DNA from 3 places in the Cellulophaga baltica 18 genome. Region 3 is predicted to be linked to each of the others. Evidence: riboswitches for the same ligand, from Rfam matches in the RefSeq annotation. Region 3 holds a riboswitch; each other region holds the start of a gene.
The links. A riboswitch is a leader RNA that binds a small molecule or an ion and turns the genes downstream of it on or off. The one in region 3 is predicted to bind S-adenosylmethionine.

Region 1 (3,283 bases), 1.8 Mb from region 3:
AAATGCTAAAGCAGTTATGACCGAAATTCCTTTTTCGGTTCATAAACTTCTTTTAACCTTTCTGTCAAGTCTATTCTAGAAAATAAAACCATTTATGGCTTATTTATTCACATCAGAATCTGTTAGTGAAGGACACCCAGATAAAGTAGCAGACCAAATAAGTGATGCGCTTTTAGATAATTTTTTGGCTTTTGATCCAGAAAGCAAAGTAGCTTGTGAGACATTAGTAACTACAGGTCAAGTAGTATTGGCAGGTGAAGTTAAGAGTGATACCTATTTAGATGTTCAACAAATAGCAAGAGATGTTATTAATAAAATTGGATATACTAAAGGAGAATATCAGTTTAGCGGAGATTCGTGTGGTGTTATTTCTTTAATACATGAGCAGTCTAAAGATATTAGTCAAGGGGTAGATCGCGGTTCTAAAGAAGAGCAAGGTGCAGGAGATCAAGGAATGATGTTTGGCTACGCTACTAAAGAAACGGAAAACTACATGCCTTTGGCTTTAGATATTTCGCATAAAATATTACAGATCTTAGCAGATTTAAGAAGAGAAGGTAAAGAAATTTCTTATTTAAGACCAGATGCTAAGGCGCAAGTAACTATAGAGTATAGTGATGAAAATGTACCTCAACGTATAGATACTATTGTAGTTTCTACTCAGCATGATGCTTTTGATGCTGATGATGAGAAAATGTTGGCGAAAATTAAATCGGATATCATTTCTATCTTAATTCCGAAGGTAAAGGAGCAATTACCAATTCATATTCAGACATTATTTGATGATGCTATTACCTACCATATTAACCCAACAGGGAAATTTGTTATCGGTGGTCCTCATGGAGATACGGGGTTAACAGGTCGTAAGATTATTGTAGATACGTACGGGGGTAAAGGTGCTCACGGTGGGGGTGCATTTAGTGGTAAAGATCCTAGTAAAGTAGATAGAAGTGCAGCCTATGCTGCGCGACATGCCGCTAAAAATTTGGTGGCAGCAGGAGTTGCAGACGAGATTTTAGTACAAGTGAGTTATGCTATTGGAGTAGTAGAGCCAACCTCTATCTATGTAGATACGTATGGTACTGCTAAGGTAAATTTAAACGATGGGCAGATTGCAAGAAAAGTAGCTGAGTTATTTGATATGCGTCCGTTTGCCATAGAAGAGCGTTTAAAATTGCGTAATCCTATTTATTTGGAAACAGCAGCTTACGGTCATATGGGTAAAGAACCAATAACAGTAACAAAAACTTTTGAATCTCCTTACAATGGTAAAGTAGAGAAAGAAGTAGAATTGTTTACTTGGGAGAAGTTAGATGCTCAAGAGCAAGTGAAAACTGCATTCGGTATATAAATATTTAATGGTTTTAGCGGTCTGGTTTAAATAATTAGAGTAGACCGCCAAAATCTTAACAAAAAAGTATCTTTTTATAATTATTGGTGAATAATTAGGATTTTAAAAACTTCCGATGTTATATTTGCACCGCACAAGTTCAAACACGTATTGAATAGTTATCAAGAAAGGTGGAGGGAATAGACCCTTTGAAACCTTAGCAACCCTTTGTTCTTTTTAAGAGCAATGAAGGTGCTAAATTCTACCAAAAATTGCATCATGCATTGGCGGCAGATAACGAAAAAATTAATTGCTATCTCTAGCAATTGAATATTTCTTCTTAATAACTTTTTGATTTTTATCTAACGCGACCCTATAGGTCTGATGTTAGAGTTTGGCTTTTTATTTTAGTATTAATTTAAAAAACAAAAAAATCATGAGTACTCAAAAATTAGCAACAAACGCTTTACATGCAGGGCATGACACTACGCAAACAGGAGGAACAAGAGCAGTGCCCATCTATCAAACATCATCATATGTTTTTAGAGATACGGACCATGCTGCAAAATTATTCTCATTAGGAGAATTAGGGTTTATTTACACCCGTTTAAATAACCCAACAAATCAAATTTTACAAGATCGTTTGGCGGCTGTTGAAGGTGGTGTAGGTGCTGTTGTTTTCGCTTCTGGTACTGCAGCAATTGCTACAGGTTTGTTAACTTTATTAAAAGCAGGAGATCATATTGTTGCTTCTAGTAGTTTATATGGAGGTACGTTTAATTTATTGAATGTAACCTTACCTAGATTAGGCATTACCACCACTTTTGTTGATGCTGCTCATCCAGAAAACTTTGAGAAGGCTGTTCAAGATAATACCAGAGCTATTTTCGTAGAATCTTTAGGGAATCCTAAATTAGATGTTTTGGATTTAAAAGCAATTGCGACCTATGCAAATGCAGCACAAGTGCCATTTATTGTAGATAATACCGTGGCTTCACCTGTATTGTTAAACCCAATTGAACATGGAGCAAACCTTGTTATTCATTCGCTAACAAAGTACATTGGCGGTCAAGGAACATCATTAGGAGGTGCTATTATAGATGCCGGTACTTTTGATTGGACCAATGGGAAATTTCCTGAATTCACGGAGCCTTCTGCGGGGTATCATGGATTGGTGTATAGCGAAGCTTTGGGAGCAGCAGCATTTACGTTTAAGCTAATTTTAGAAGGTTTACGTGATTTTGGTAGTGCTTTGAGTCCGTTTAATGCATTTCAGATTATTCAAGGATTAGAGACCTTACCTGTGCGGATCAAGCAACACAGTGCAAATGCATTAGAGCTAGCAACATGGTTGGAGGGTAGAGATGAGGTTGCTTGGGTAAACTATCCTGGATTAAAGAGTAGTGCCTATTATGATTTGGCTAAAGAGTATTTGCCAAAAGGGCAAAGCGGTTTAGTGACCTTCGGTATAAAAGGTGGATTTGAAGCGGCTCAAAAAGTAACCGATGCTACTAAAATCTTCTCGCTATTAGCAAATATTGGTGATACAAAATCATTAATTATTCATCCAGCGAGTACTACCCATCAACAATTAACAGCAGAACAACAAGAAGCTGCTGGGGTGCCACAAGATTTGATACGCCTGTCTGTGGGATTGGAAGATATAGAGGATTTAAAGGCAGATTTAATTCAGGCTTTTGCCTCATTGTAAGTAAGCTTAACCTTTGGTAAAGCAAAAAGATTGAAATAAAAATAAATTATGCTACAGCATTTAACAATACCCAAGTATACTAATCACGGCGGATCAACTCAGGATATTAAATTGTCTTATCAAGTTTTTGGGCCTGCGTTGCACACAGCACCAATTATAGTGGTAAATCATGCCTTAACAGGCAGTTCAGATGTTGCTGGAGAGCAGGGTTGGTGGTCTGCATTGATTGGAGATGGAAAATG
Region 2 (3,283 bases), 1.8 Mb from region 3:
CTACTGTGGTTATATTAATGGGAATGTCAAAATTGCCAGCAATAGTAGCTTTGTTTGAGGAAGAAGGGAAAGCAGATACGCCAATCGCTATCATCCAGAATGGTACAAGAGAAGATGAAAAGATAGGAATAGGAACTATTTCGACTATTCAATCAGAAGTAGATAAGCAACAATTAGCAAATCCAGCAATTATAATAATTGGTGAGGTTGTTAATCATAGAAAAGCACTTTCAAGTGCAATAGAGTCGTATAAACAAGTAAGCGAAGTGCACCATTAATTTATTTTACTGTCGTAAATTTGCAGTAGTATTTTAAGCGTATTTCAACACAAGAATTTTTTGAATTAGTAGAGAGATGATAAAAACAGATATTTTAATTATTGGAGCAGGACCTACAGGATTGTTTACCGTTTTTGAAGCAGGATTATTAAAGTTAAAATGCCATTTAATTGATGCATTACCACAAACAGGTGGTCAGTGTTCAGAAATATACCCAAAGAAACCTATTTACGATATTCCTGCTTTTCCAGAAATTTTAGCAGGAACCCTGGTAGATAATTTGATGGAACAAATTAAGCCTTTTGAAGCGGGTTATACGTTAGGAGAACGTGCTGAAACATTAGATAAGCAAGAAGATGGTTCTTTTATTGTTACGACAAATAAAGGTACACAGCACCAGGCACCGGTAGTTGTTATTGCAGGTGGTTTGGGTTCTTTTGAGCCAAGAAAGCCTTTAATTCCAAATATTATCGACTTTGAAGATAAAGGGGTAAATTACTTTATTAAAGATCCTGAAGTGTATCGTGACAAAAAAGTAGTTATTGCTGGAGGTGGAGATTCTGCTTTAGATTGGGCAATTTTCTTAGCAGATGTTGCATCAGAAGTTTCTTTAGTGCATAGAAGAAATGAATTTAGAGGAGCTTTAGATTCTGTAGAGAAAGCATCTGAATTAGCCAAGCTTGGTAAAATTAAATTATTTACAGAGGCTGAGGTTATTGGTATTGCCGGTGATGGTAACGTAGAAGCGGTAACTATTAAGCATAATGATGCTGAAAAAGGAGAAACAATTTTACCTGTAGATAACTTTATTCCATTATTTGGTTTGTCTCCAAAATTAGGACCAATCGGAGATTGGGGTCTAGAGATAGAAAAAAATGCGATTAAAGTAAATAACGCAAAAGATTACCAAACCAATATACCAGGAGTTTTTGCTATTGGCGATGTTAATACCTACGAGGGGAAATTGAAATTGATACTTTCTGGTTTTCATGAGGCCGCTGTTATGTGTCAGTTTGCATACCAGATTATCAACCCTGGAAAACGTTATGTAATGAAATATACTACCGTAGGTGGTGTAGAAGGTTTTGATGGATCTAAGAAAGTTGCAAAGAAAGAAGTCGTACAGAGTATATCGTAAAAATTTAAGCGATTTAAAAATACAAAAGCCTTCTTACTGTTCTAGTTAGAAGGCTTTTATTTTACCATATAATTTGGTTTTAATTTGGCGGTAACGTTTCTTTGCAGTCATTGTTTGAAGTTCATTGCAACATTGAAAATAGTTATCAAGAAAGGTGGAGGGACTAGACCCGATGAAGCCTTGGCAACCCTTTTAAGTAGTTTTACCTAAAAAGAAGGTGCTAAGTTCTATTCAAGACCCTACTCGTTTTGAAATAGATAACAAAAGCGAAACATTTCGTCTTAGTTTTTACTTTACTTGATAATTTATGATTAGAGCGTTTCATTTGCAGAAAAAGCAAGTGATTTGGCGATATCCTATTTTTAGCCTTAGCAGGTAATAAAAAGTGGTGCTGGTGTGTGCAGTATAGTTATATCGCTTGAACGCATTTTTTTATAGTATAGAGATTTGAAAAATGAAGAATATAAAAGACATACTTAAGGAGCGTATTTTGGTGCTGGATGGTGCTATGGGAACGATGCTTCAACGCCATAAGTTTACCGAAGAAGATTTTAGAGGAGAACGTTTTAAGGACTGGGAGCATCCCTTACAGGGTAACAATGATTTGTTGTCCTTAACACAGCCAAAAGCAATCGCAGATGTGCACCGTAAATATTTTGCTGCCGGAGCAGATATTGTTGAAACAAATACCTTTTCCAGTACAACAATAGCCATGGCAGATTATTTTATGGAAGACTTGGTCTATGAGCTAAATTATGAATCGGCCAAGATTGCAAAGCAGGTAGCCGATGAATTTACGGCAAAAGAGCCGCATAAACCCCGCTTTGTAGTAGGTAGTATTGGACCTACGAATAAAACGGCAAGCATGTCTCCAGATGTAAATGATCCCGGATATAGAGCGGTGTCATTTGATGAATTAAGAATTGCGTACAAACAGCAGGTAGAAGCCTTAATTGATGGTGGTTCTGATTTATTAATGGTAGAAACCATTTTTGATACGCTAAATGCAAAAGCAGCATTGTTTGCTATTGAAGAAGTAAAAGATGAGCGCGGTATTGATATTCCAATCATGGTGAGTGGCACTATTACAGATGCATCTGGAAGAACTTTGTCAGGACAAACAGCAGAGGCTTTTTTGATCTCCATATCGCATATTCCAATTTTATCCGTAGGGTTTAACTGTGCTTTAGGAGCAAGTCAGCTTGTACCTCATTTAGAAGTATTATCTGCTAAAACAGGTTTTGCAGTATCTGCACATCCCAATGCAGGTTTGCCTAATGCTTTTGGAGAATATGATGAAACACCAGCCGAAATGGCTGCGCAAATAAAAGAGTACGTAGAAAAGAACTTAGTAAATATAGTAGGTGGTTGTTGTGGTACCACGCCAGAACATATTTCTGCTATAGCCAATGTAGTGAAAGATATAAAACCTAGAATCGTTGCTGGGCAATAATTGGTTATGGTGTTTTAGCGCTGGATCAAGAATATATAGAAGAAGATAATTTTAAAATAATAATGAATCAGATTCTTAGCTGTAAAAAGCTTCTAATCAGGTTTATAAAATAGTACAAAGGGTTGTAATTATGATAGAAGAGAGCAAACAACCATCAACTAACAACCGACAACCAAAGCGGTATCTGAAACTTTCAGGTCTGGAGCCTTTAGTGCTTTCGGAAAATACAAACTTTGTAAATGTTGGTGAGCGTACAAACGTAGCAGGATCAAAAAAATTCCTTCGCTTAATAAAGGAAGAAAAATTTGAGGAGGCTTTAAGCGTAGCTCGTGATCAGGTAGATGGTGGGGCGCAGATCATTGATATTAATATGGATGATGGACTTATCGATGGTAAAGAGGCCATGGTTAAGTT
Region 3 (3,283 bases):
ATTGATTGGTTTTGTTGGTTTTGATTCTGTTCAAAAAATAAATAAGTACACCGAGAATGAAAAAGAAATTCTTTTTGTTTTTGCCAATATGCTCGTAAATGTTATTCAACGAAAAGAGAACGAAGAACATATAAAAGCGCAGGAAGAAAAGAAAGAAGAATTACTAAAAAACTTATCCATACAGAATCAGGAATTGAGTGAATACGCGCATGTAGTATCACATGATTTAAAGGCACCGCTGATTAATATTCACACTTTAATTGGTTGGTTTATGGATGATCATAAGGAGACTTTGGGAGAAGAACTCTTGAATCCGTTAAACCAAGTTTTGTTTAATGTAGAACGAATGGATTTTCTAATTAAAGGAATATTAGATTATTCTACGATAGATAGAATGGAATCTCAAGATGCACAGATAGATTTTAATGTGATGTTGAAAGAAGTGCTAGAAACCATGCTTATTCCAGATACGACTACAATTAAGATTCAAGAAAACTTACCTACCCTCTTTGGCAATGCTTGGCGCTACAAGCAAATTTTTCAAAATTTAATTCAGAATGCCGTACGGTATAGTGATAAGGAACAGGGGAATATTGAAGTCGGATTTGTTGAAAAGGGCGATTTTTATGAGTTTTTTGTAAAAGATAACGGCATTGGGATTAAGGCAGATTATTTTGAACGCATTTTTAAAATTTTCACCAAATTAGAAAGCACAGGATCTTCATCTGGAATAGGCCTTTCTATCGTGAAAAAAATAGTAACGTTTTGCAAAGGTTCTATCTGGTTAGAAAGCGAAGAAGGCGTAGGAACTACCTTTTACTTCACACTTCTAAAAACCAACTAGAAACTGAATAATCAAAAGTTCTTACGCTTTTCTCAAGGGCTTTAAAGTTATAAATGCTATAGTATATAAAAATAGTAATAGTAAATACCAAGTGTTTGATACTAGGTCTAGGTAATCTATTTTTCCTTTTGAGAAACTCAAAATCATTAATACTTGGGCGCCATACGGTAATAACCCCTGAATAATACAGGCAAATATATCTAAAATAGAAGCTGTTTTTTTAGGGTCTAAAGCATACTCATCATTTATAGTTTTAGCAATTGGGCCAGCAATAATGATAGATACCGTGTTATTGGCTATAGCCATATTAATAGTACTTACCAAGCCTGCTATTCCTAACTGTGCTGATTTTTTGTTTTTGATTAGTTTTTTGATGTTAACGAGTATAAAATCAATACCTCCATTTTTTTCTACTAATGCAGCCAACCCTCCCGTGAGCAAAGACAGTAAGAAGATCTCTGTCATATTGGTAAAACCAAGGTACGCAATTTTCGTGGAGGCTATCAAGGTAAAATCACCATAATAAATGCCTAGAAGTCCTGCAAAAATAGTACCTACCAATAAGGTGGCAAATACGTTTACGCCAACTATAGAAAGGATGATAACCAATACATAGGGGGCTATTTTAATGATTGAATAACTATAAATAATGCTTGCTGTTTCATCAGATTTTAGCCCTAATCCCTGAAAAACTAAGATAGCAATGGTAAACAAGGCAGCAGGAACTGCAATTTTAATATTCTGTTTAAATTTATCACTCATTTTGCAGCCTAGAGATTGTGTTGCGGCTATGGTGGTATCAGAGATTACGGATAAGTTGTCTCCAAACATACTCCCTCCTAATAATGCCCCACACAAAATGGCTAAATCTGCACTACTTTTATCTGCAAAACCTACAACAATGGGAGCTAAGGCCACAATAGCTCCTACAGAAGTTCCAGTAGAAACCGATAAAAAGCTAGCGATAATAAAGATGCCCACATAGATATATTGAAGTGCAATATAATCTAGTCCAAGGTTTACAATGGCATCTACACTACCTGTTTCATTGGTAATTGCGGCAAATGCACCCGCCAATAAATAGATAAGGCACATGGTCAATATTTTATCATCTCCACAACCTTTGAGTAAGGTATTTATTTTGGAATCTATAGATTGTTTAAACAGAACAAAAGCAACGATAATACCCACAATGACGGCAATTGGAGCCGGCAGCGCATAGAAATCATTTTGATAGATGCCCACGCCTAAAAATGTAAAAACAAATACGAATAGGGGAATTAATGCTGAAAATTTAGGGATACGTTCTTTTTTCTGTGCCATCTGATCTTATATTTAAAAAAAGAAATAGCAGCAATAAATAGAAATATGAATTAACATTGGTTCCAAGTAATTGGCTTATCTCTTTAGCACCTTGCTCGTTATTGCAGGTTGCTATCTCTTTTTTTGAGATTCTTGATAATTATTTTAAGGCGGCTAATTTAGGGTATAAAAGCAGAACTATCTCTTAAAAAAAGTTAATTCTTAAAAATATTTTTTAGGAAATTTTTACTACTAATTAATTTATAGGCTAAATAAGAATTTTAGATAAATCATCAAAACAGCAAGTAAAATTAAAGATCAAGCAAACATATTTGTGCTTACTTGATCTTTGATTAGTAATTCGGTGTAGACCTATAACAAATCTAACAAGTGCTATTTTAAAAGTAACTAGTCAAAATAAGATTGTAGTTCTTTTTTTATATTCTCCCATTGTGATTTATCTCCGGTAATGACTTGTGCTACCTCTTTAACTTTCGCTGTACCAAATCCTATGGCTTGTTTGAGTCCAATATGTGGGGGTAATGATAACTCTCCACTGCTCACTACGGCATCTATTATAAAAGGTTTTGTACTATTTTTTGCTTGCTGTATGGCAGCGCCAATATCTTTAGCATGTTCTACACGTACCCCGTCGCCGCCGCATAGCTTAGCATAGTCTGCAAAATTAACATTGGTTTCATGCAAGGCATCTAAACTTGCCGCTAAACCTACTTCTTCCATTTCTAATTTTACAAAACTAAGTTCAGAATTATTAAAAATTAGGATTTTAACAGGAAGCTTATATCTAACCGCTGTAATAAAATCTTGCATCGCCATATTAAAAGCACCGTCACCACTAAGGCACCAAATTTCTTTCTCAGGATGCGCTAATTGCGCTCCAATAGCAGATGGTAGGCCAACTGCCATAGAACCATGATTAAAAGAACCAATAAGGCGTCTTTGTTGGTTAAACGATATATGATGTGCAGCCCAAATTGCTGATGTTCCTGTTTCTACGGTAAAGATGGCATCATCCGCGGCATATTCATTTACAAAACCAGCAAATATCTGTGGGTGTAAAGGCTCGTTCTCACGTGTTGGAGAAGCCTGTTCTTTCATGTTTTCTTTCCAACCGAG

Region 1: linked by a shared signal. The riboswitch ahead of M666_RS08135 (O-acetylhomoserine aminocarboxypropyltransferase/cysteine synthase family protein) and the one ahead of M666_RS15920 (Na+/H+ antiporter NhaC family protein) in region 3 are both predicted to bind S-adenosylmethionine.
Region 2: linked by a shared signal. The riboswitch ahead of M666_RS08200 (homocysteine S-methyltransferase family protein) and the one ahead of M666_RS15920 (Na+/H+ antiporter NhaC family protein) in region 3 are both predicted to bind S-adenosylmethionine.

Annotation. Positions count from the first base shown of each region.
Region 1 covers NZ_CP009976.1:1,911,277-1,914,559, forward strand. Annotated here, with positions in the region: gene metK (methionine adenosyltransferase) at 95-1,351, shown strand; SAM riboswitch class I at 1,507-1,631, shown strand; gene M666_RS08135 (O-acetylhomoserine aminocarboxypropyltransferase/cysteine synthase family protein) at 1,767-3,041, shown strand; gene thrA (bifunctional aspartate kinase/homoserine dehydrogenase I) at 3,090-3,283, shown strand, end outside.
Region 2 covers NZ_CP009976.1:1,927,460-1,930,742, forward strand. Annotated here, with positions in the region: gene cobA (uroporphyrinogen-III C-methyltransferase) at 1-278, shown strand, start outside; gene M666_RS08195 (NAD(P)/FAD-dependent oxidoreductase) at 355-1,416, shown strand; SAM riboswitch class I at 1,556-1,680, shown strand; gene M666_RS08200 (homocysteine S-methyltransferase family protein) at 1,871-2,869, shown strand; gene metH (methionine synthase) at 3,000-3,283, shown strand, end outside.
Region 3 covers NZ_CP009976.1:3,715,495-3,718,777, reverse strand. Annotated here, with positions in the region: gene M666_RS15925 (sensor histidine kinase) at 1-844, shown strand, start outside; gene M666_RS15920 (Na+/H+ antiporter NhaC family protein) at 866-2,167, opposite strand; SAM-I-IV-variant riboswitch at 2,214-2,311, opposite strand; gene M666_RS15915 (thiamine pyrophosphate-dependent enzyme) at 2,555-3,283, opposite strand, start outside.